3 regions of the Neobacillus sp. SM06 genome follow, and region 3 is predicted to be linked to each of the others. Evidence: riboswitches for the same ligand, from Rfam matches in the RefSeq annotation. Region 3 holds a riboswitch; each other region holds the start of a gene.

Region 1 (7,686 bases), on a different contig from region 3:
AGAAATATCCACATTATTTGCAAAGGCATGGAGGACAGTGAAAAATCCCAATACCATGATCAAGACAAATAGGATAAGGATTTGCGTCATATGCCATTTTTTCCAATTCTGTAATACGCTCTTCATCAATGCACCTCTGACCACTTCCTATGATTGGTACCATTTTCTTTTACCCAAAATAGGAAATATTTACTCATTCCTTGCTAATCATATCGATACAAAATTTTCGACAGACCCAGCGGTTTTTTGGGGGTAAAAAAAAAGAACCCGCAGGCTCTGTTATTTCTTTGTTTGTTTTGTTAACTCCTTAAAACGCAATTTTGAATTTCTTTCATCAAAGCTGCTGAAAATCCGATAATTTTTATCATCAACAATCCGAAAATGCTTACTAAGAATATTTTGCTGCAAAAAATAGCCATTTTTCCGGGAGATTTCTTTCCAGAAAATTTTTCCGCCTAATGCTTTCTTCTTTCTTACATCGATTCCTTCCCGTGCAACTGTCTCCAATACTTCTAACGGTTCGTTCCCAAATAGAAATTGAACGGTCTCGGTTTCGCGAAACAGTGCACAAATGGAAACAACCGTTGCCCAGTTGGCAAAAACTCTTCCCTTTTCAATTTGGACAAGGGTTTTTTTCGAAACGCCGATGATTTCGGCCATTTTATCCTGTGTATATCCTGCCTCTGTACGGATTAGGCGAAGCTTGTCAGATACCTGCATAATGATTTCTTCTCTGTTCACTACAAAAGCCCTTCCTTCAATACCGTCTAGTGTAATATTACACAGAAACAGGTCTAGATGAAAGTTTTTTGCCTATGCGACACTATATAAATGGAATTAAAGGATTTTAAGAAAATTTGTCCAATTCTTATAGGTAAATAAAACCTTTAGGAAGGCGGACACATAATGAAAATCCTTCAAAATGAAAACATGGATTCAATTCAGGAAGTTAAAGCTTGTATGCATGGTTTAAGGGATCTACGGATGTTTAAACGTTATCAGGCTATCCTCATGCATTTAAAAGGACGGACTTATGTAGAAATCGCTGACCTTTTAGAATGTACGGAGCAAACTATATATAACTATGTTCGAGCCTATAAAACTAACGGTTTGGAGGGATTAGTTCCCGGACAATCTCCCGGACGCCCTTGTCAACTAACAGAGGAACAAGAAAAGGAACTCTATCAGTTAATTGTTGAAAAAAAGCCAGCTGCTGTTGGATTTCCCGCAGAAATGAATTGGACTTCATTTCTTGTTCGCGATTGGATTAAGCAAACATTTGACATTGTTTATACGGACCGGGGTGTAAGGAGATTGTTGACTCGTTTGGGATTTAGTTACACAAAACCAACGTATACCCTAGCAAAGGCTGACCCCGAGAAACAGGAAGCGTTCAAACAAGAATTTGAAACGATTAAAAAAAATGATGAATGACGAAATTGATCGAATTCTGTTTCAAGATGAATCCATGATCAGGGACTACCAAGCTTTAGCCAATACATGGTTTCCTAAAGGGCAACAAAAAGTGATACCTACTTATGGAAAACATCACGGGGTTAAATTAATTGGTACCCTCGATTACGAAACAGGCGAAGTGTTTGTCACAGAAGAAGAACACTATGATGCTCAAGTTTTCCTATCTTTTCTTGAAAAAGTTGTAGTCAGATACAAGGGTGAGAAGATTGTAATGATACTGGATAATGCTAGAATCCACCACTCGAAACTGATTCAACCTTTTCTCGAAGCCCATAAAGATCATCTGCAACTTGTTTTTCTCCCACCATACAGCCCAGAGTTAAACCTAATTGAAGGACTGTGGGGATGGTTAAAAAAATCAATTATTTATAATGTTTTTTATAAAACGGTAGAAGAAATTAGAGTGGCTGTCCAGACATTCATTACACAAATCAATAAAGACCCTATGAAAATCGTTAATCGTCTATGTCTTAAGCTTTAACTATTGACTCAATTACACCTTTAGCCAGATTGCCAGGATCGGATTGAGCAATAAATAGCCTAAAACGATATTCGACAAACTCCGATGATTGCAGGTATATTGTGCTTAAATTTTGTAGAATATTGTCATTAATCTAGGAAATCGTTACAGAACCAAATTGTTTAGTTCCATATATATAGCCAAGAAATAGTTGTGAATAGTTTCAACGATCAAAACACTACTTTCGAATCGTCTGTTGAGTAGGCGTACAGCAGGAACTCGAACACGTTTTTTTCACTTCACATGCGGCACATTTTCCTTTTTTTGATTTTTGAATAAAGCGCACAAGCGCCCAGCCGGCATACCCAAAAATGACGGCACCGATAACGAAATTGGCTACCATCCATTTCACCTTCTTCCTTTAAGCAGGTAATTGCTTCAAGCAAATCCGAGCAATTTCCCGCCTTGATAGACGAAAAAAGCCAATACATAGGCAACGGTCAGTGCGTAGCCAATTGCAAATGCTGTCCATTTTTTTGAACCCGTTTCCTTCAATATGGAAGCTGTTGTTGCTAAACACGGGATGTATAACAAAATAAAAACCATAAAACTGTATGCGGCAAGCGGTGTATAGTAAGAAGCTAACAACCCTTGAAGGCTCGACGTATTTGGAACAAAATAAATAATGTTCATTGTCGAAATAATTGATTCTTTTGCTAAAAATCCGGTAATCAATGAAGCCGCTGCCTGCCATGTGCCGAAGCCGAGCGGTTTCAAAAGCGGTGCAATACGATTGCTAATTGCGGCTAAATAGCTGTTATTCATCTCAACATTGAAACCGGACGGGCCCACATATGAGAGCAGCCAAATGAACACGGATCCGGCAAAAATAAATGTTCCAGCCTTGCGGATAAACCCTTTCCCTTTATCCCATGTACTGCGCCACAGCGATTGAAATTGCGGCATTCGATATGGAGGAAGTTCAATGACAAACAAGGAAGTTTCCGTTTTTAAAAGAGTGGAAGAAAAGAGTTTCGCCAAAACAAAGGCTACGAAGATCCCGATTACATAAAGACTTAATACAATCGCAGCCTTTTGTCCCGCAAAAAAGGCGCCAACAAACAGTGCATAGACAGGTAGTCTTGCCGAACAGGACATTAACGGTGTTAATAAAATCGTTAAAAGACGCTCTTTTGGGGTTTCGATTGTACGGGCAGCCATAATCCCCGGGACATTACAGCCAAAGCCAATGATCATTGGGATAAACGCTTTGCCATTCAAACCGACCCCTTCCATGATCCGGTCCATTACAAGTGCTACACGCGCCATATAGCCTGAGTCTTCCAACAACGAGATAAAGAAAAACAGAATAAAAATTTGCGGGGCAAAAACAAGCACCCCGCCGACACCGGCTACCAGTCCTTGAATGATCAAGGCATGGATAAATTCAGATGCTTGGACAATCGTTAACATCTTTTCTACTCCAGCGGTTACCGGTCCTGTCAAAAACGCATCAAGTGCATCAGACAGCGGTGTTCCAAGCCAATCAAATGTAAGCATGAACATCAAATACATGAACAGTAAAAAAATCGGCATGCCTAGATAGCGGTTCGTCACAATGGCATCGATCTTTTCGGTTAATGGAATCTTCGCATTTTCTTTCTGAACCGCTTCAGCTAAAATCTTTTCGATTACTTCTTTTCGCTTGTTATAAATAAAATGGGGTATCGACTTCGTATCATTTTTCTGAATGATCCGATTTTCAACACGATCAAAGATGGCATCGAGCTTTTCAGCAGGGGCACTCCGATACAAAAAATTTTTCACGTACTGGTTTCCTTCCAGCCATTGCAATGTCAGCCATCGATAGGAATGGCTTACTTTTTCTCCAATAAGTGTTGCCAACATGGAAACAGCTTCTTCGATTTCCTTCCCATAATAAACTAAATTTTTTTGCTTGGAAGTGGCCGTTTCAGTGGTGATCATCTGAACAAGCTGGTCACAGCCTTTCCCGCTTCTTGCCACTACTGGCACCACCGGGGCACCGATCATTTTCGACAATTTATCAACATCAATGTGAATGCCGCGTTTTTTGGCAACATCCACCATGTTCAAGCCAACAAGCATCGGCCTTTCAAACTCCAGTAATTGAATTGTCAAATGCAAGTTTCTTTCTAATTGTGATGCATCCAAAATATTTAAAAAACGGTCGGCTGCTTCGTTTAAAAAAAAGGAAGTTACAACCCCTTCATCTTTCGAAAGCGGGTTAAGTGTGTAAACACCAGGCAAATCAATCAATTTTCCGCTATTGTTTTTTAAGATACCAACCTTTTTTTCAACCGTTACACCGCTCCAGTTTCCAACATATTCATAAGAACCTGTTAAATGATTAAACAATGATGTTTTCCCCGTATTCGGATTCCCAATTAGAGCGACATCCATTATAACCTCTCCACTTCGATTCGATCTGCCTCTTTGCGGCGAATACCAATGCACTGTCCGCATGATTCAATCATTATCGGGCCGCCAAAAGGCATAATGCATTTCACACAAACTTCAGAACTCTCGGTAAATCCAAGGTCAAGCAACCGCTTTTGAACCAAGCGGCTCACCTGTGATAAGTTAATAATTTTTCCTCTTTCCCCTGTTTTTAACTCTCCAAGCATTTCGATCATCCTTTTGAGAAGGTAATTGAGAATGATTCTCTTTCTAATGTATATTTTATCATTTTTCAACACCAGACAGCGCACCCACATTGTGACAAAAGTTTGAAAAAACATATAAATAATCGAAAAAAAAGAAAAAGCGTCTGCTCTTTGTTTTTTTGATGTTAGATTATTCGCTTTGGTGCGGCATTGATGACAAGAATAACGGTGATGGTGCTGAGTATATAGCTTGGGAGCATGTATGTACCATTGTAGATGAGCGAATACAAGGCGACGGGCTGACCTTTTGGCGCATAGGAGCCAAAAAAGGAAATGCCTGAAATAAAATGCATGACAAAGCGAACAAAACTTCCCCAAAACGCGCCAATCGCTGCGTACATCATCCATTTTCCTTTTTGCTGTTTGTTTACTCCAGCTTTCACTTTTGAAGCAAACATGCCCGCAAGTCCGACTCCCGTAAATGCAAGAAAATAATCAATAAAACCTTGCAAAATCGTATAAATTTGTGAAAACCCTAAAATAAATTGCAAGAGTCCGAGTAAAAATCCCGTTAAAACACCGCCTTTTATTCCCCATCGATACGCCATCAGAAAAATTGGCACCATAGCGATCGATACGGATCCCCCCTGCGGCCAAATCCTTGAAAAAACAAATGCGCTTACCAAGTCAAGGATGTACGCTAACGCAGCAAATACTGCAACCTCGACCAAAAATAATGTATTGCTTTTTACCTGAACCATTTTTCTTTTCCCCCTTTTATTTTCGGGAGCTGAAGCAACGGCAAAAAAATTCAAAAAGCTGTGTTCGTTTAACAGATCCTAAAGAAAGCGAGCCATTGGCGGTTCATGAGGTGTAGTTGCCCGTCGTCACGCTCAAAACGGCACGTCCTGTGCCTTTCGCCTGACTAGGGCATCCCTGCCCGTCGTCACGCTCAAAACGGCACGTCCTGTGCCTTCGCCTGACTAGGGCATCCTGCCCGTCGTGCGTTCAGAATTTATGGATATAAATTTCTGGTTAGCAAAAAACAATGCAGGCGCCAAAATGCCTGCATTGCTTTTTCAAGCAAACCACATTCCTGCGCTGGCGTTACCTAACAGGTTCAAAGGGTCAGAACACAACTGTTCACTCTCAGCCGCTTTGCCGCAGCTCCCCTTGTGGAACGATTCTTTCTTTTTCCAATTCGACTATACTACTTTTTCCATTCAGATACAATGACAAGCACAAAAAAGCAGAGGTCTTAACAGCTTACTAACGACCCATAAGGATTGGATATGTGCTCGTAGAAATTCCTTGCGGGTCTCCTATTTTGAGCAGCATAGAGGCATACAATTTCTTTCTCGTCATTACTGAATCTTCTTTACTCAACGTGCAACAGGATGAAAATTTTTCCACATATGATTTTTGGGATAGGAAAAAGGATTTTTTGTATAATGAGCGAATTATTTGTTTAAGCAAGGTTTGTAACTGCTATAGGGGGAACCATAAAATGCAAACGAGTACAAAAATACATATGGTGCGATTTTTGGAGGAACAAAAATCAATGCTGCTTTCAGATTGGAGCGGAGCCAATATTCTATCAAATGACGATCCTTTTAGAGAAAAAGTTCCGGAGAATGCTGTTGCTTTTTTCAATTTGCTTCTCCATACACTTGAATCAGATGAGCAAGATTATACCGAGCTGATTAGGGAGCTGGCGCTAAAAATAGCCGAGGAACGAGTAAAAGCCAATATCAACATTGGAGAATTTGTCTACAATGTCAACATTGGCCGAACAACCTTTTTCAGGTATTTAAGCAATGCTGAGCTGGCATGGGAAGAAGTTCAGGAATCGATCAATCTGATCAACTCCTTTTTCGATCAATTTCTTTATCACGCTGTTTCCCATTATGCGGAAGCGAAGGACAAAATAATTGAAGAGAAAACACAGTTTATTGATTCGACCCATCAGGATCGTCTCACTCTATTGGGGCAAATGACCTCCAGCTTTATCCATGAGTTTCGCAACCCGCTTACATCGATCCAGGGGTTTATCCAACTTCTGAAGGCCGATTACCCGAATATGCGGTATTTGGACATCATTTCCGGTGAATTGGAGCAATTAAATTTTCGAATTTCGCAATTTTTGCTCCTTTCAAAAAAAGAACTGATTGGCAAGGAGAAAGTCGTTTTTGAATTGAACCAATTGATTGAAGAAGTGTTGAATTTCCTTTATCCTAGCATTTTGGATGGCAAGGTGAAAGTTGTTAAAGAATTATCCGAAGACATTTCGCTGCAAGGCTATGCGGACGAAATCCGCCAAGTATTTATTAACATCATTTTCAATGCAATTGATGTACTCGGGCACCATCGCAAAGAAAACCCGACGATTGAAATACACAGCTACATGGAGGATCACTCCTTCATCACCATCGATGTCACCAATAATGGGCCGATGATCCCGCAAGAATTACAAAACACGATCTTTGAACCTTTTTTTACAACGAAAAAACTTGGAACAGGGCTTGGTTTGTTTGTTTGCAAAGAAATTATCGAAAAGCACAAAGGCAGTTTGTCTTGCCGATCCAATCCGGCGAAAACCACCTTTTCGATTAAACTCCCAATTGCTGGCCCAAAAGCAGAAAATGAACGCCATACATAATAAAAAGCTATTTTTTTACCCGGCCTTAAAGGAAACGGGTTTTTCTTTTTTTCTATTGACAACCATCTTCGCCGGCGCATTTTCCATATATTGAAACAGAACGATTCAACAATTGGGAGTGTAAAAGGATGTTTACTTTAAAAGTGGATCAGGAAATTGAACTAAAACTATTTCAGCTTCAGGATTCCCTAAAACTATACCAGCTTGTCAATGAAAATCGCGAGCATTTGCGCAAATGGCTGCCATGGGTGGATACAATGGATTCCCCTTTTCAATACGAAGCGGTCATTCCCATCTGGCTGCGCCAATTTGCAGAAAATAACGGATTTAATGCAGGCATTCTTTATAATGGCGAACTGGTTGGCTCAATTGGCCTGCATCAAATCGATTGGCATAATTTGCAAACGAGCATTGGCTATTACCTTGCCAAACAGGCAGAAGGCCAT
Region 2 (7,686 bases), 270 kb from region 3:
GAATTTCCTCACCGGTTGGAGTTGACAGCTACCATGTTCAAAATGGGGACAACTTAACGTTCAAATACATGGACTACCCGACTGCGCAAAAAAGCACTGCAACGTTAAAAGTTGTCGGCAAAGATCAAAAAGATCTTTATACTTCTGCTTATCCAATCAGCTTTTTGGACAAAGCGACCGCTTTTCAACTTTTACAAGTGACAATGGGAAGGGATAAAGTCGGTTACAGTGACTCACAATACGGAAAATACATCACCTCGATTAAGGGGGTCGCTCCAACTGGTAACGATTATTGGGCTTTTTACGTAAACGGAAAACAGGCATCTGTTGGAGCAGATAGCTATCAACTGAAGCCAGGGGATCAAATCAGCTTTCAGTATGAAACATGGCAACCGGCAAACACAGGTACGAATAGCTCAACGGGTTCAGATAATACCAACGGCAACGCTCAGCAACCAGCAACAGCTGCCATTTCAAGCAATGAGCTTCAAAACGCCATTGATCGAGCTGCAGACTTCACGTTGAAAAACCAAATAGGAGAGTGGGATGCCATTGCTTTAAAACAGGCTGGGAAAACAATCCCGGCATCCTATCTTGAAAATGCAACAAACCAAATTGCCGAAAAGCAAGGAAAATTTTCGAGAATCACAGATACTGAACGCTATATTTTGGGTGTTTTAGCTGCTGGTGGGAATCCCACAACGATTAATGGTTACAACTTAGTTGAATCAGTTTACAACGGGAATGTTAGCAAACAAGGATTAAATGGGGTTGCCTATGCCTTGATTGCGTTGGACAGCGCCCAATTCCCTGTACCTGAAACTGCTCTATGGACAAAAGAGAAATTGGTCAATCAGCTTTTAGAAAAACAAAATAACGATGGCGGCTGGGCATGGGATGGCAGCGCGGCAAGCGATGTCGATTCAACCGCGATGATTCTAACCGCGCTTGCTCCTTATAAAGACAGGACAGATGTGAAGGCGAAAATCGATGCAGCCGTCCAGTATCTTTCCAAGCAGTATTCAGCCGGAAAAATAAACAATAGTTCCAGTGCAGCCCAAACTGTGATTGCACTTTCGTCACTCCGAATTGACGCAAATGGATCGCTTTTTGCCAAAGATGGAACGAGTGTGCTGAAGTATTTGTTATCATTCCAAAATGCGGATGGAGGCTTTGACTGGCAAGGCGGCGACAAAAGTGATTCCTTTTCGACATCGCAGCCATTTGAAGCGCTTGTTGCTTATCAGCTGATGGTAAATGGAAAAGGATTGCTGTATCATTTGCCGCTTGCAGCCGGAAGCCCGGCAGCGAAAGCGGATCCGGCGCAAACTCAAGCTCAAGCCTCACAAAATACCAAAGCTCAGGCAGAACAGAAAGGATACGCCCTGCCGGATACGGCGACAAATGCAGGGAATTTAATTTTAATCGGTGTGGGCTTCATGTTGATTGGCGCGATTTATTACATCGGCCGTTTGCGAAAAAAATGGTAAGAAGGGGGTTCCCAACTTGCATTGGCCTTATAAGAAGATAACTTTCTTTCTTCTGTTGATTTTGCTATTTAGTTTAGTTGGCTGCAGTTCAGCAGCGGGAGGAAAACAAGCAGATTCAAAAGGAAAAGTCCAAAAAATTGCAGACAAGAAAGCTTCGGATCAAACCGCTTCCGAACAAGCAACAGAGGTAAAAACTAGTACTTCTGCAACAGCTACACCGGATAAAAGTGAGCAGACAACAAAGCAAACGAACAGTACTGAAGAACCAAAACATGGTGAGCAGCCGGCACAAACAATGCCGCCTGCTCCTTCTGCTCATTCGGGTGCCACAAAAGCACCTGCTGCCAAAGCAACGACATCTGGAGCTAGCCAGGCGACTCCAACTGTGAAACAGCCGGCAACTGCCGCTGTTAAACCGGCAGCACCGCCACCTGCGCCGGCTCCAGCACCAGCGAAAACGGTGACCTTTTCGATCGTTGGACCAAAGGAAGACCACAGTGCCGACAGGGCTCCTTCGCCTGTAAAAATAAAGGATGGCGATACAATACTTGATGTGCTGCTGACAGCAGTCGGAAAGACAAACGTGGATTACAGTGGTTACGGTGCTTCGGCTTATGTTTCGGGAATTAAAAACATTTATGAGTTCGATTACGGGGCGAAAAGTGGTTGGACCTTTAAATTAAATGGAACGAGCATTCCGAAAAGCGCCGGCGTCATCTCTGTTAAAAATGGTGATCGTGTTGAAGCGATTTATGTTGAATAATCCAAGGAGAAAATGACATGTATGATCGATTCGAACGATTTCACCCGCTGATCCTGTTCATCTATTATGGCGGAGCAATGATTTTGTTCTTTTTATTGCTCCATCCACTTTTTTTGAGTATCGCTTTTTTTCTTGTTCTTTTGCTTCATCTCCTAAGGGATCACGGGAGAAGCCTGAGCCAGTGGCTTTTTTTTATGTTGACTACCGGGCTATTTCTTTTTCTCTTAAACCCGCTTTTTAATGAACGGGGCAGGCATGTATTGTTGACTATTTTCCAGCATCGCTTTACGTTAGAGGCTTTTATTTACGGAGGGATGAGCGCACTCTCGGTCATGGGTGTAATCGCCCTATTTGTCTCGTATAATGAGATCATGACGCCGAATAAGCTATTGTTTTTATTTGCAAAGTGGTTGCCGCAATTCGCCGTTTTGCTGATGCTAACACTGCGTTTTATCCCCCTAATGAAAAAAAGAGCAGAAGACATCACTGCCATTCAAAAAAGTAAAGGAATTGCTGGAGCCGACGGTTCGCTGCGTAAAAGAATAGAAACGGGATTGCTTTTTCTTCAGGCATTGCTTGTCTTTTCACTAGAAGAAGCAATCCAAACAGCCGATTCGATGAATGCCAGGGGATACGGATTCAGAAAACGTTCATCGTATGAATATTTTGTTTTAAAAAAAGCAGATTGGATTGCAGGCCTTTTCCTTGTTTTTCTCTTTATTGCCATTGCGTATGGCCGTGTAAACGGATATGGCTATCTAACGGTCTATCCGCGTCTTGAAAATTGGTATCTAACCGGAATGGACTTGGAAGTTCTTATTTTTGAATGTTTGTATCTTAGTTTTCCACTGATGGTTAACGTAGGGAGGAGGATTCGATGGCGTATATTGAGATGAAAAATGTGTCTTTCTCCTATCCGGATGCCGCAGCACCAGCCATTTGCAACCTTTCGCTAACAATTGAAAAAGGGCAATTTGTTGTCCTTTTTGGACCATCAGGTTCAGGGAAAAGTACACTTTTGCGATTATTAAAAAAAGAAATACAGCCACATGGCGAGCTTTCAGGGGAAATTCTCTTAAATGGAGAGCCGCTTCAAGAAACGGCAACGATCGGCTTTGTTTTTCAAGATCCGGAGAACCAGGTTGTCGCTGATGAAGTTCTGCATGAACTGGTGTTTGGCCTGGAAAGCATGGGTCTGGATACAACTGAAATGAGGAGCAGGGTTGCCGAAATGGTGCATTATTTCGGTTTGGAGCCGCTGCTTGAACAAAAGACGCAAGATCTTTCCGGCGGAAAAAAACAGCAAATTAACCTGGCATCTGTGCTTCTAATGCAGCCGGACATTCTATTGTTGGATGAACCAACTGCGCAATTGGATCCGGTTAGTGCAAGAGAATTACTCGATCTTTTGATCCGCCTGAATGAAGAGTTTGGCATGACAATTATTTTAGCCGAACATAGACTGGAAGAGTTAGCTGCTCTTGCAGATAAAATGGTATTTTTAGAGAATGGTCAAGTAGCAGACAAAGGTGATCCAAGGCAAGTTTTGCGAGAGCTTTGGTTCTCTCCGTATCATGACTATGTACCAAGTATCCCGGCACTTTTTTTCAAGTTAAACGGTGATGGCAAGGCTCCGTTAACAGTAAAAGAAGGAAAGCAATCGATCAGTCGCTTCCAGCTTCGTTCAGATCCGATTAATCCAGCAAGAAAAGCAGCAGGGGAAGCTCTTTTGCAAATTCAAGAAGTGTTTTTTCGCTACCATCGGCAGAAACAATTTGTTTTGGAAGGGTTCGATTTTCGTCTGAACAAAGGCGAAATTTATGCGATGATGGGCGGAAATGGATCGGGAAAATCGACGCTTTTAAAATTGGTTTGCGGGATTGAAAAGCCAGAGTTCGGAAAGATCGTTTTCGAAAACAAGCCGTTAAAAGCCTGGAAAAAGAAAGAGATCATTCAACGAATTGGCTACTTGCCGCAAAATCCAAAGCTGTTTTTCCTTCACGATACAGTCGGAAAAGAACTAGAAGCAACGATGGAGCAATGGGGGATTCCAGATCACAGTAAAGTTGAGCAACTTGTGGAGGGGCTTGGAATCTCCGCTTTAATGAACAGCCATCCTTACGATTTAAGCGGCGGGGAACTGCAAAAAGCGGCTCTTGCCTGCTTGCTTTTGCGCAAACCGGCATTGTTGCTTCTTGATGAACCAACAAAAGGTCTTGATCCTGTTTCGAAAAAGAGCCTCGCTTCCATTTTAATCGATTTAAAGGAGTCGGGGGTGACCATTTTGATGTCCACTCATGATATTGAATTTGCTGCTCAATACGCAACGGCCTGTGGAATGTTGTTCCAGGGGAAAGTCGCATCTGAAGAGGTTCCCGATCGTTTCTTTAATGGCAATTTCTTTTATACCACAATGGTTCAGCGCCTTTTTCGCCACATTGCTGATCATGGCGTTCTGACCATTGAGGAGGCGGTCCGGCAATGCGTGCTAAAAGATTCATAATCCATCTTTTTTTTCTTTTTTTGTTTAGCAGCCTCCTGGGGTTGTCGCTTGTGTTTGAAGACTATTTTTTTCCGATCAGCTTTGCGGTTGTGATTGTCTCACTTGTTTTTTTGTTCATCCGTTTTGAACAGAGGAAAGTGGAAGCAAAAGAGCTCGTTCTTCTGGCAGTCTTGGCGGCCATTGCGGCGGTTGCGCGAATTCCGTTTGCAAGTATTCCAAGTGTGCAGCCAACCACGTTTATCATTATAATGTCAGGCTTCGTTTTTGGAGCTGAGAGCGGGTTGATGATCGGAACGGTGGCTGCGCTTGCCTCCAATATGGTCTTGGGGCAAGGACCGTGGACACCTTGGCAAATGGCCGCATGGGGATTGGTTGGTCTTACGGCTGGTTTATTTCGCCGTACACACTTCATGAATCGGAAATGCGGCAGAGTTGTATTTGGAGTGGTGTGGGGTTTTTTATTTGGCTGGATTATGAATCTTTGGGGGTTCTTTTCCTTTGTGCAGCTCGGTAACCCTGTTACGCTTCAGACCGTCCTTGGCTATTTTGCCGGGAGTGCCTTGTTCGATACATTCCATGCCCTTTCAAATGCATTTTTTCTGCTTGTGTTCGGAAACAGCTGGCTACAAATTTTGTCGAGATTTCGGAAAAAATATGGATTGCTCAAGAATTGAATGGTTGCACTTTTCTTTACTAAAGTATAAGATTAAGACATACTTTGACAAGACTACTAGGGGTGCCTTTTTACCAGGCTGAGAGAAAAACGGTTTGTTTTTCAACCCTTCGAACCTGATCTGGATTATTCCAGCGGAGGAAAGTAGCGAAAATTACGATTTTCTGTTGCTTTTAAAAGTCAGGTTCCAATCGGTTCCTGGCTTTTTTACGTTTAGGAAACAATCGTTAGGAGGGATTGAGAAGAGCTATACTATACATATTTTTGTTAAAACGGAAGCGATTTTATTTAGAAAAAGGGGAAAATGAAAATGGAAACTGAAAAAATTGTCGTCGGACTTGACGAAAAACTGCCGCCAGGAAAAGGAATTTTATATGGACTGCAGCATGTCTTTGTTTCGAATGTCTGGCTTGATCCGATTTTTGTTGCAGCGATGGTCGGGCTGCCACTTACGCTGTCTGCTAATATTGTCAACGCGATTTTTATCGCCGCCGGACTTGTTACCATCATTCAGGCAACCAAGCTTGTTCGCTTGCCGATTGTTCAAGGCCCATCGGCTGCTTTTGACTCGATTATGATTGCCGCTGGGAAGGCAAACGGGCTCGCCGCAGCAAGCGGTGCCATTTTCTTAAGCGCTATTATTGTCTTTTTCTTATCGATTACAGGTCTGATCGGAAAACTGAAGGCTTTGTTTACACCGGTCATATCTGGAACCGTTATTTTTGTAGTCGGAATCTCACTTTCCGGTTTTACTTTATATGAATTTTTAGGCGGAACACCGGGAATGAAAACTTTTGCTTCAGCGACAACGCTAGCCATGTCGATTCCAACTACCGTGATTGTCATTTTTTTATCCCTTTTTGGCAAAGGGGCATGGAAGTCTTTTTCGTTTCTGATTGCATTAGTTGTTGGTGACATCATAGCATTTGCCTTGGGAAAGACGAATTTTTCTATGATCGCTGACAAAAGCTGGTTCGGCTTGCCTCATTTTCTGCCATATGGCGGGTTAACGTTTGAGTGGGGAACTTTCATCACATTCTTTATTGCCTATGTTGTTGCCGTAATTGAAGCAATGGGTGTCTATGAGGCCAGCGCTGAAATGTTGAATATCAAGCTTGATTCAAGGCGGATCCGCAACGGGTTTGCCGGGGAAGCAGCCGGCTCTTTCGTTTCTTCGCTAATCGGGGGCTTTCCAACAACCGCGTTCGGACAAAACGTCGGCTTATTGCGTTTAACAGGTGTTGGCTCGAGGCAGCCCGTGTTGATCGCCGGAATCATCTTTTTAATTTTAGGCTTTGTGCCAAAAGCGGGTGCATTGCTTGCGCTGACACCTGATGCTGTTGTTGGCGGGATTTTCTTGCCTGCTGCTGCAAGCTTAGTCTTTACCGGGCTTTCGTTGCTTGGAAAAATTGAAAAAACAGAAACGAATTTTATGATTGCCGGATTATCGCTGCTGTTAGCGATCAGCTTGCCAACATATTTTAAAGACGCAAAAGGTACATTGGTAACATTTTTATCCAACAGTATTTTCATCGCAGCTTTTGCATCAATCGTCATGCAGCTCATTCTAGTTCATTTGCCGAAGATTTTAAGAAAAGAGGAAAGTAAATGAGGCCGGATTCGATCAATATCATAAGTGATCTCCTTTCATTTATTGAGGGAAATGATGATCCATTGTTTAATGAAACAGCCTTAAAGTTGTTTCGCTTTCAATTTCAATACAATCTTCCTTATAAAAAGTTTTGTCAGACGAAGCGAAAAACACCTTTAACCATAAAAAACTGGCAGCAAATTCCGCCGATTCCGATTCAAGGCTTCAAGGAATTAACACTTGCCTGTGAACCGCCTGAAGAAGCGGAAGCGGTGTTTATGACAAGCGGGACTACAAATCCGAACGCGAAAGGGAAAAACTATCATCCGACGCTAGCTGTTTGGGACGCATCAATGAAAGGTCCGTTTAAAAAGTTTGTGTTGCCGGATGTTGAAAAAATGACGATTTTTGTATTGTCGCCCGCTGCTGATTTGAATCAAAATTCGTCCCTTTCCCGTTATTTATCAAATGCTGTTACCTATTTTGGGACAGCTAATAGCCGTTTCTTTTTTTCGGAAGCGGGGTTGGATATGGGAGCAGTCGCTGCTGCACTAAAAGAGTGCGAGGCTCGCGGCGAGGCGGTCTTGCTGATGGGTGCGACGTTTGCCTATGTGCATCTGCTCGATTATTTTCATGAACAAAAATGTCGCTTTCGGCTGGCAAAAG
Region 3 (7,686 bases):
GATCCGCGGTTCCATCGCTAGAGCCCTGGCAATGGCAACGCGCTGTTTTTGTCCGCCTGAAAGCATGTGGGGGTAGCTTGCTGCCTTTTCCTTTAATCCAACTTTATCGAGTAATAGCAATGCCTTCTCTTTTGCTTGCGCTTTGTCCATTTTCTTGACGTGCACAGGTGCTTCAATCACATTTTCAAGGACATTCATGTGTGGAAATAAATTAAAATGTTGAAAAACCATTCCTACTTCTTCTCTTACTTGATTGAGGTTTGTTTTTTCCGGATCAATAATCTGGCCTTGAAGATTGATTTCCCCTTCACCATAGAATTCTAAAAAATTGATGCACCTTAATAGCGTGCTTTTCCCTGAGCCGCTTGCACCAATGATTACAACTACTTCCTGCTCATTTACCGTTAAATTAATGCCTTTAAGAACTTGGTGATCACCAAACGATTTGGTTACGTTTTTAATTTGAATCATAAAAAACCTCCTTTCAAAAACATAAATTTGAAAATTCGAAAATTTAATATATTCTATTTAAAGAAAAAGACAAAAAGACTAACTTTGTTAATGATTTGCAATTTTTAAAAAATAAACCCAGGGAATTCCTCTTCCCCGGGTTATCCTAAATATTTATGATAAAGCGATTTTGCTTCAACAATATTTTTTGTACCATGTACCAAAACCCTGCCATCTTTGAAAACCACTAAGCGGTGCTGATCGATACTATAGGATAAGAGAAACGGATTCCGCTCCACAACCCCGCCTTGCTTAGCAAACACTTTTTCCAATTCGGCCAAATCACGTTCTACCTTGCCGGTGGGTCGGATTTGCACTGTATCCCGTCCGCAAAGTACAGCGGTTTTTGTTTGATTTTCAAAAGATAAATAAGGGTAGGAGCGGTCTTTGCCGCATGATGGACAATTTGCTTTTTTTATTCTATCCACATTTATCGCACTATATTGGTTTTTCCATAGGTCAAATGATACTAGTTTATTCCGCAAGGAAGCAAAATCTTCTACGAGAATCTTTAATGCTTCACTGATTTGATAGGAGACAACCATTTGGACCGCTGGACTAATGATGCCAGCAGTGTCGCAGGTTGCTCCTCCTAAAGGAACTGTTTCTATTAAACACGAAAGGCAAGGGGTTTTTTCCGGAATGATTGTGTAAGTAATCCCATAGCTTCCGACACAGGCGCCGTAAATCCATGGCACATTGTGTTTTTGCGCGACATCATTGATAATCATTCTTGTTTCAAAATTATCGGTTGCATCGATAATCAAATCGACCTGTTTCGCCCATTCCTCCAGTTCCAAAACGGCAGCATCAGCGATGACAGCTTCGATTAGAACGCTGGAATTTATCATCTCTAACTGTTTTTTCGCTGCAATGGCTTTAGGTATGCGGTTTTTAGCATCCATTTCCGAATACAATTGCTGCCGCTGCAAATTAGACCATTCCACATAGTCGCGGTCAACAATCGAGAGCTTCCCAATTCCGGCACGAACAAGCGCTTCGGCACTGGCTGTTCCCAGTGCACCAGCACCGATCAACAAAACATGCTTTTTTAAAATTTTCTTTTGTCCTTCTTCTCCAATGGGTGCAAACAATGTTTGCCGGGAATAGCGATTCATCACCCGATGCTCATTCCTTCAAGCGGACTACTCGCTGCAGCATATCTTTTTTTCGGAATTCTTCCTGCCTCAAAACCAAGTCGTCCTGCCTCAATCGCCAACTTCATAGCTTTTGCCATTTTAACAGGGTCTTTTGCTGCAGAAACTGCTGTATTTAGCAAGACGCCATCCGCACCTAGTTCCATTGCAAGCGCGGCATCGGCAGGAGAGCCAATTCCCGCGTCAACGATAACTGGAACTGTTGCTTGTTCAATAATAAAGCTTAAGTTGACCGGGTTAATAATTCCTTGTCCGGAACCGATTGGCGATGCACCCGGCATGATCGCATGACAGCCAAGGTCCTGCAGCTTACGGGCAAGAACAACATCGTCAGAAGTATAAGGAAGAACGTTAAAACCTTCTTTTAACAATTCTTCTGTTGCTTTTAACGTCTCAATTGGATCCGGCAGCAACGTTTTATCACAGCCGATTACTTCCACCTTAATCATATCGCAAAGACCTGTTGCTTTGGCAAGCTTGGCGATGCGAACTGCTTCTTCTGCTGTTTTTGCCCCTGCTGTATTTGGCAATAACGTGTATTGATTCGTGTCAAGCTTTTCTAAAAAATTCGGCTGGCTTGCCTCGAAAATATTCATTCTCCGCACCGCAAATGTCAAAATCTCTGCTTCAGATTCTTCTATTGCCTGCTTTTGAATAGCAAAATTTGGATACTTTCCTGTTCCAAGCAATAATCTTGATTGAAAGGATAACGAACCAATTTTTAACATATTAACCGCCTCCAACAAAATGAACAATTTCAATTTTATCCCGATCGGATAGTCGGGTTTCTTGATGCTCATCCTTATTTAAAATCGTTCCATTGACCTCGACGACAACAACTTTGTTTTGGACATTATAGAATTCGAGCAAGTCTGTCACAAACATAATTTGCTTAGGCAAATATACCTGTTCCCCGTTCAATGTAACTTCCAATCTTTCACCCCTCCTAGTAAACCATTTCCCTTTTGCGATCCAAACGAAAAGCAGTAAGAAACTGGTTATCTTGCAAACTGCCATTTAGTAGCTGGGCGACTACTATTCCTGTCAGCGGACTTAATAAAATTCCATTGCGGAAATGTCCGGCGGCAACAAATAAGCCACTCCAAACAGGATGTTCACCTATGTATGGAATCCCATCACCGGTCTGCGGCCTGATACCCGACCACACCCGCTCCCATTTTGCATTGGTTATTTGCGGGACAATCTTCATCGCTCTTTCGATTAATGTTGCAATTCCGCCGGCAGTGACATTGTTTTCAAATGTATTTTCAACCACTGTGGCACCAATGTAAACTTCGCCATTTCTTTTAGGAACAAAATAACAGCGTTTGTCGGAAAAAATAGTGGTATTGATCAACGGCTTTTCAGGCTTTACTGAAAAACATTCACCTTTTACAGGATAAATTGTAAGATCCATTCCAGTCTCTCGCAAAATTTTGGCCGCCCAAGCGCCTGAAGCAACAACAACCTGCTCACAATGAATTTCTTCTTCGGAAGTTTTAACGCCTGCAATGCGGCCATTCTCATAAACGAAGGAAACTACTTCAGTATTTTCACGGATTTCCGCACCAAAATGGGCTGCTGCTTTTGCAAAAGCAAGCGATAACTTTGCAGGCTGAACATGACCATCATTTGGAAGATACATAGCACCAACGATCGTTGGGGCTAAATTTGACTCCATATGCTGCAATTCTTTTGAATCAAGCCACTGAATGCTAGAATCCCAGCTTCGTTGAAATGCAACTTGCTTCTTTAACGCAGCGGCCATTTCTTCAGTTTCAGCAATTTTTAGCATCCCTTTATTGACAAACTCAATATCAATTCCCGTATACTCCAATAATTCGCTGGCAATGAGCGGAAACATGGACTGACTTTTCAAAGCAAGTTGAAAAAACGGCCCGTCTTGCTCAATTTCTGCTTGAGCAGCGAGCATGCCGGCGGCTGCACTTGAAGCCTGGCAGGCTAATGAAGATTTTTCAAGAATCACAACTTTTTTCCCTGATTTTGCAAGTTGATAGGCGATTGAAGAGCCGATTACACCCCCACCAACAATCGCTACGTCAAAAACCTTTCCCACTTTCTACATCTCCATTTTCAATTTCATTTTTGTAGGCTTTAACAGCCGATACAGGGTCATGTGCATCGAAAATCCCTGACATAACCGCAATGCCTTTTGCCCCCACTTGTAAAACTTGCTTTGCATTTTCAGGAAGGATACCGCCAATTGCAATGACGGGGACCGACAGAAATCCAGTTATTTTTTTTAACTCCTCCAACCCTTTTGGCTTTAGGCCCGGCTTGGAACCGCTTGGAAAAATATGTCCATAAAGTAAATAATCAGCATTCGATTGTTCCGCTTTTATTCCTTCTTCAATAGAGTGAATGGAACAACCAACCGTCAAACGAGGAAAATTGGCCTTAACAACTGACACATCCAAACTATGCCAAGCTAATTGAACACCGGCTGCGCCTGTCACTAACGCAACATCCACCCGGTCGTTTAGGACGATTTTCGATACGGGGACATTGGATTTCGTCAATAGGTTCATTGTTTGATATAAATCCCGAGCCGATTTTTGTTTTTCACGCAAATGAAATTTCGCAACATACGGGTGAATATCCGCCAGTATTTCGACAAGCTGAGGGATCGGCATTTTCCCGTTTGACACAACATGAAGTTCTTTTGCACAATGTTTAATTCATTATCACCTCTTTTTAAACTCGCTGACAAATCATAACAATAGGATTAAAAAAGCAAAAAACCACTTCTCCCATGCAGGAGAAGTGGTTAGATGGATTCTAGCAGCGTCCAAAAAATCCTGTTTCCCACTTCCCTACGCTGGTATGATCCAGGTCAGGTTCTTAGAGTCCCGAAGTTGCACTTCAATCTCAGCCCTTTAAAAGGGCACCCCTAGCGGTTCCGTTCATGTATTCAGTTGTTTTCCTTCTTCTTTTATACTAGCACCATGAAATAGATTGTCAATAAAAAGCAATAGAAATTTTCAAAAATTTGCATTAATGGTTTTGGATCGGGCTGTTCACTAAGTTTTCATTTAAAATCAATGTCCAATTCATCCATTTTTTTCAGTATTTTTCCTTAGTGTTTCCTTAAACTCACCAAAGTAGCTTAAGGCATCCGGATTTGCCAATGAACCAAGATTAACCGCTTGCTCGATAGCAGTGCCCATTAAAATTTTTTTGATGGGGACTTCTAGCTTTTTACCGCTTAATGTTTTCGGAAGCTCGTGTACTCGAAAAATATCATTTGGAACATAGCGTGGCGATGCACTTTGGCGAATGGCTCCATTCACTCTTTTTTTCACATCTTCCGTGAGCTCGGCACCCTCTTTTAAAACAATAAATAGCGGCATGTACGATTGGCCACTTGAAATTGGGATCTCAACAACAAGGCTGTCGAGCACTTCGGGGATGTTTTCAAGGGAACTGTAAATTTCGCTCGTACCCATGCGGATCCCACCGCGGTTGATCGTGGCATCCGACCTGCCATAAATAATGGCGCTTCCTCTCGATGTGATTTTTATAAAGTCTCCATGACGCCAAATACCAGGATAAACATCAAAATAACTTGCTTTGTAACGCTCGTTGTTCTCATCATTCCAAAAATATATGGGCATGGAGGGCATTGGCTCAGTGATCACGAGCTCTCCAATCTCGTCTATTTGTTCGATACCATCCTCGGAAAATGCTTTTACCGCTGCACCAAGCGCTCTTGCCTGCAATTCACCGGCATAAACAGGCAGCAGGGGTGATCCCCCTACAAAAGCTGTACAAAGATCGGTTCCACCGCTTGTCGAAAAAAGCCAAATATCGTCTTTCACGTGATCATACACCCACTCAAAACCGCTGACAGGAAGCGGCGAACCCGTTGAACCAAGGCTTCTTAAATGGGAAAGATTATATTTCTCTTTTGGATTCACACTAGATTTCATACAGGCCGTTATATAGCTTGCACTTGTTCCAAACACCGTCATTTTTGTAGCTTCAGCAAATTTCCACAACGTTTCTTCATTTGGATAACTCGGATTTCCATCATACAGCAAAACCGTTGAACCAGAAAGTAAAGCGCTTACAACAACATTCCACATCATCCATCCGGTAGTGGTATACCAGAAAAAGCGGTCGTCTTCCTTTAAATCATTTTGCAAGGCTCCCAATTTTAATTGTTCAAGCAAAATACCCCCATGACTTTGAACAATCGGTTTTGGCTTTCCGGTTGTTCCTGATGAGTACAATATCCAAAGTGGATGTTCAAAGGGTACGGGCTCAAAAGCAAGGGAAGCACCTCTGTGTCTTTCAATTAGTTCACTCCACAGTACCGTTTTTGCAAGCCCGTCTAATAAAGGCTGCTCATGGAGATAAGGTATAACAATGGTTCCTTCCAAAGTTGAAAGCTCGGCTTGAATCTTTTTTACTATTTCAACCCTATCAAAGTCTTTTCCTCCGTAGCGATAGCCGTCAACGACAATCAAAATTTTCGGTTCAATTTGCTTGAATCGATCGATCACACTCATCAAGCCGAATTCAGGTGCACAACTTGACCAAACGGCCCCAATACTTGCACATGCCAAAAAGGCCGTTAAGGTTTCATGAATATTCGACGCATATGCAGCGATTCGGTCGCCACGCTTTACACCCGCTGATACAAAATATTGAGCAATGGCAGCGGTGTTTTTCTTCAGTTCACTCCAATCCAGTTTGCCTTGTGGGCGGATTTCCGACTGATAAATCACTGCCGGTTGTCCTGTTCGTTCAGATCGAAAAATATGCTCGGCATAATTTACTGAAGCACCTTCAAACCAATGTGCTCCCGGCATTTTTCGTCCACTAAGCACTGCCTCATAAGGTGTATGTGACGTTATTTCAAAAAAACTCCAGACTGCCGACCAAAATCCTTCTATATCGGAAACGGACCATTCCCATAATTTTTCATAAGTGTCAAAATGAAGCCCGCGCATCTCCCTCAACCATGTCATAAACTTTGTCATATTGGCATTTTTCCGGATTTCTTTTGATGGTTGCCATAATAATCTTCCTTCCATCCTTTCCGCGGTCATATCCATCCCCCTTCCACTTTCATTTAAAAGCATCTATTATCATCATATACACGTTGTAATTCGCAATTTCCTTTTTTTATAGAAAATGTGGGAATCCTCATCAATATTTTTTATTTTTCCAATCAATTATTAATGAAACAAAAGCAACATCGTTATAAAATAAAACTATAAGAGGGAACAATAAGAATGTAGAAACATGAAACATTCGTTATAATGAAAATATAAACTGAATCGTTCAACACTCCCGTTATTTTAGAAGAGGACAACTGAAATGGAGTGGTATTGTTATAGATGAAAAACGCATTCAAGAGGGGAATTGCAGATGAAAAAAAGAAAAAAACACAATTTTTTGCAACGGATTGGCAGAGCATTTAAATTAAATTTTATTAAACTGCTTCGTTCACCCGGAGGAGCAAAAAAAGTGTCACTCGGTTTTGCTTTGGGATTTGGGCTGGAGATGCTGGTGATTTCGACAGCATCGCTAGTCTATATTATCTTTATTCCACTTGTTCGGCTTGCAAAGGGTTCACTGCCTGCTGCAATCATTGGCAACGTTATTGGCAAACTTACCTTTCTTCCTGTGATCCTTTTACCGATAGCCAAAGCAATCGGCAAAGCAATTTATCCTGTAAATGTGAAAATTAATAGTCAAGGAGCATCCTTCTCGTTTCAAAAATTACTTCAGGGTGATTTAAGCAGTCTTAGCAGTCTTTTGCACGGCAGCATAAATGTGTTAATTGGCATGAGCATTCTCGGCACCATCCTCGGTTTCATATCCTACTTTATTGTTCATTATTTTTATGAAAAAGAAAAAGCAAAAAGAATGAAAAAAAATCGCGAAAAGCATGCATTAGGCGGAAATTCAGCAAATAAAAATTTTGTCTAAAAAAGGCGTTTACTCGTAAGAGTGAAGCGCCTGCTCTTTTTGTATGCCTGTCTCTTCC

Evidence for each region. A riboswitch is a leader RNA that binds a small molecule or an ion and turns the genes downstream of it on or off. The one in region 3 is predicted to bind thiamine pyrophosphate.
Region 1: it holds a riboswitch for thiamine pyrophosphate, as region 3 does, so the genes downstream of both, thiT (energy-coupled thiamine transporter ThiT) here and tenI (thiazole tautomerase TenI) in region 3, are expected to answer to the same signal.
Region 2: it holds a riboswitch for thiamine pyrophosphate, as region 3 does, so the genes downstream of both, ACQYAD_RS12650 (solute carrier family 23 protein) here and tenI (thiazole tautomerase TenI) in region 3, are expected to answer to the same signal.

Annotation. Positions count from the first base shown of each region.
Region 1 is NZ_JBNWEO010000013.1:541,498-549,183, forward strand. It holds gene ACQYAD_RS07750 (transglycosylase domain-containing protein) at 1-126, opposite strand, end outside; gene ACQYAD_RS07755 (helix-turn-helix transcriptional regulator) at 280-741, opposite strand; one part of gene ACQYAD_RS07760 (IS630 family transposase) at 931-1,403, shown strand; one part of gene ACQYAD_RS07760 (IS630 family transposase) at 1,402-1,957, shown strand; gene ACQYAD_RS07765 (FeoB-associated Cys-rich membrane protein) at 2,175-2,339, opposite strand; gene feoB (ferrous iron transport protein B) at 2,375-4,378, opposite strand; gene ACQYAD_RS07775 (FeoA family protein) at 4,378-4,602, opposite strand; gene thiT (energy-coupled thiamine transporter ThiT) at 4,767-5,342, opposite strand; TPP riboswitch at 5,658-5,765, opposite strand; gene ACQYAD_RS07785 (histidine kinase N-terminal domain-containing protein) at 6,089-7,240, shown strand; gene ACQYAD_RS07790 (GNAT family N-acetyltransferase) at 7,369-7,686, shown strand, end outside.
Region 2 is NZ_JBNWEO010000015.1:629,978-637,663, reverse strand. It holds gene ACQYAD_RS12675 (DUF4430 domain-containing protein) at 1-1,490, shown strand, start outside; gene ACQYAD_RS12670 (DUF4430 domain-containing protein) at 1,507-2,253, shown strand; gene ACQYAD_RS12665 (energy-coupling factor transporter transmembrane component T) at 2,271-3,149, shown strand; gene ACQYAD_RS12660 (ABC transporter ATP-binding protein) at 3,131-4,756, shown strand; gene ACQYAD_RS12655 (ECF transporter S component) at 4,735-5,430, shown strand; TPP riboswitch at 5,479-5,589, shown strand; gene ACQYAD_RS12650 (solute carrier family 23 protein) at 5,740-7,041, shown strand; gene ACQYAD_RS12645 (CoF synthetase) at 7,038-7,686, shown strand, end outside.
Region 3 is NZ_JBNWEO010000015.1:355,859-363,544, reverse strand. It holds gene ACQYAD_RS11390 (amino acid ABC transporter ATP-binding protein) at 1-471, opposite strand, end outside; gene ACQYAD_RS11385 (thiazole biosynthesis adenylyltransferase ThiF) at 612-1,628, opposite strand; gene ACQYAD_RS11380 (thiazole synthase) at 1,628-2,395, opposite strand; gene thiS (sulfur carrier protein ThiS) at 2,397-2,600, opposite strand; gene thiO (glycine oxidase ThiO) at 2,614-3,744, opposite strand; gene tenI (thiazole tautomerase TenI) at 3,728-4,366, opposite strand; TPP riboswitch at 4,482-4,590, opposite strand; gene ACQYAD_RS11360 (acetoacetate--CoA ligase) at 4,739-6,742, opposite strand; gene ACQYAD_RS11355 (DUF2062 domain-containing protein) at 7,065-7,628, shown strand; gene ACQYAD_RS11350 (YbaK/EbsC family protein) at 7,638-7,686, opposite strand, start outside.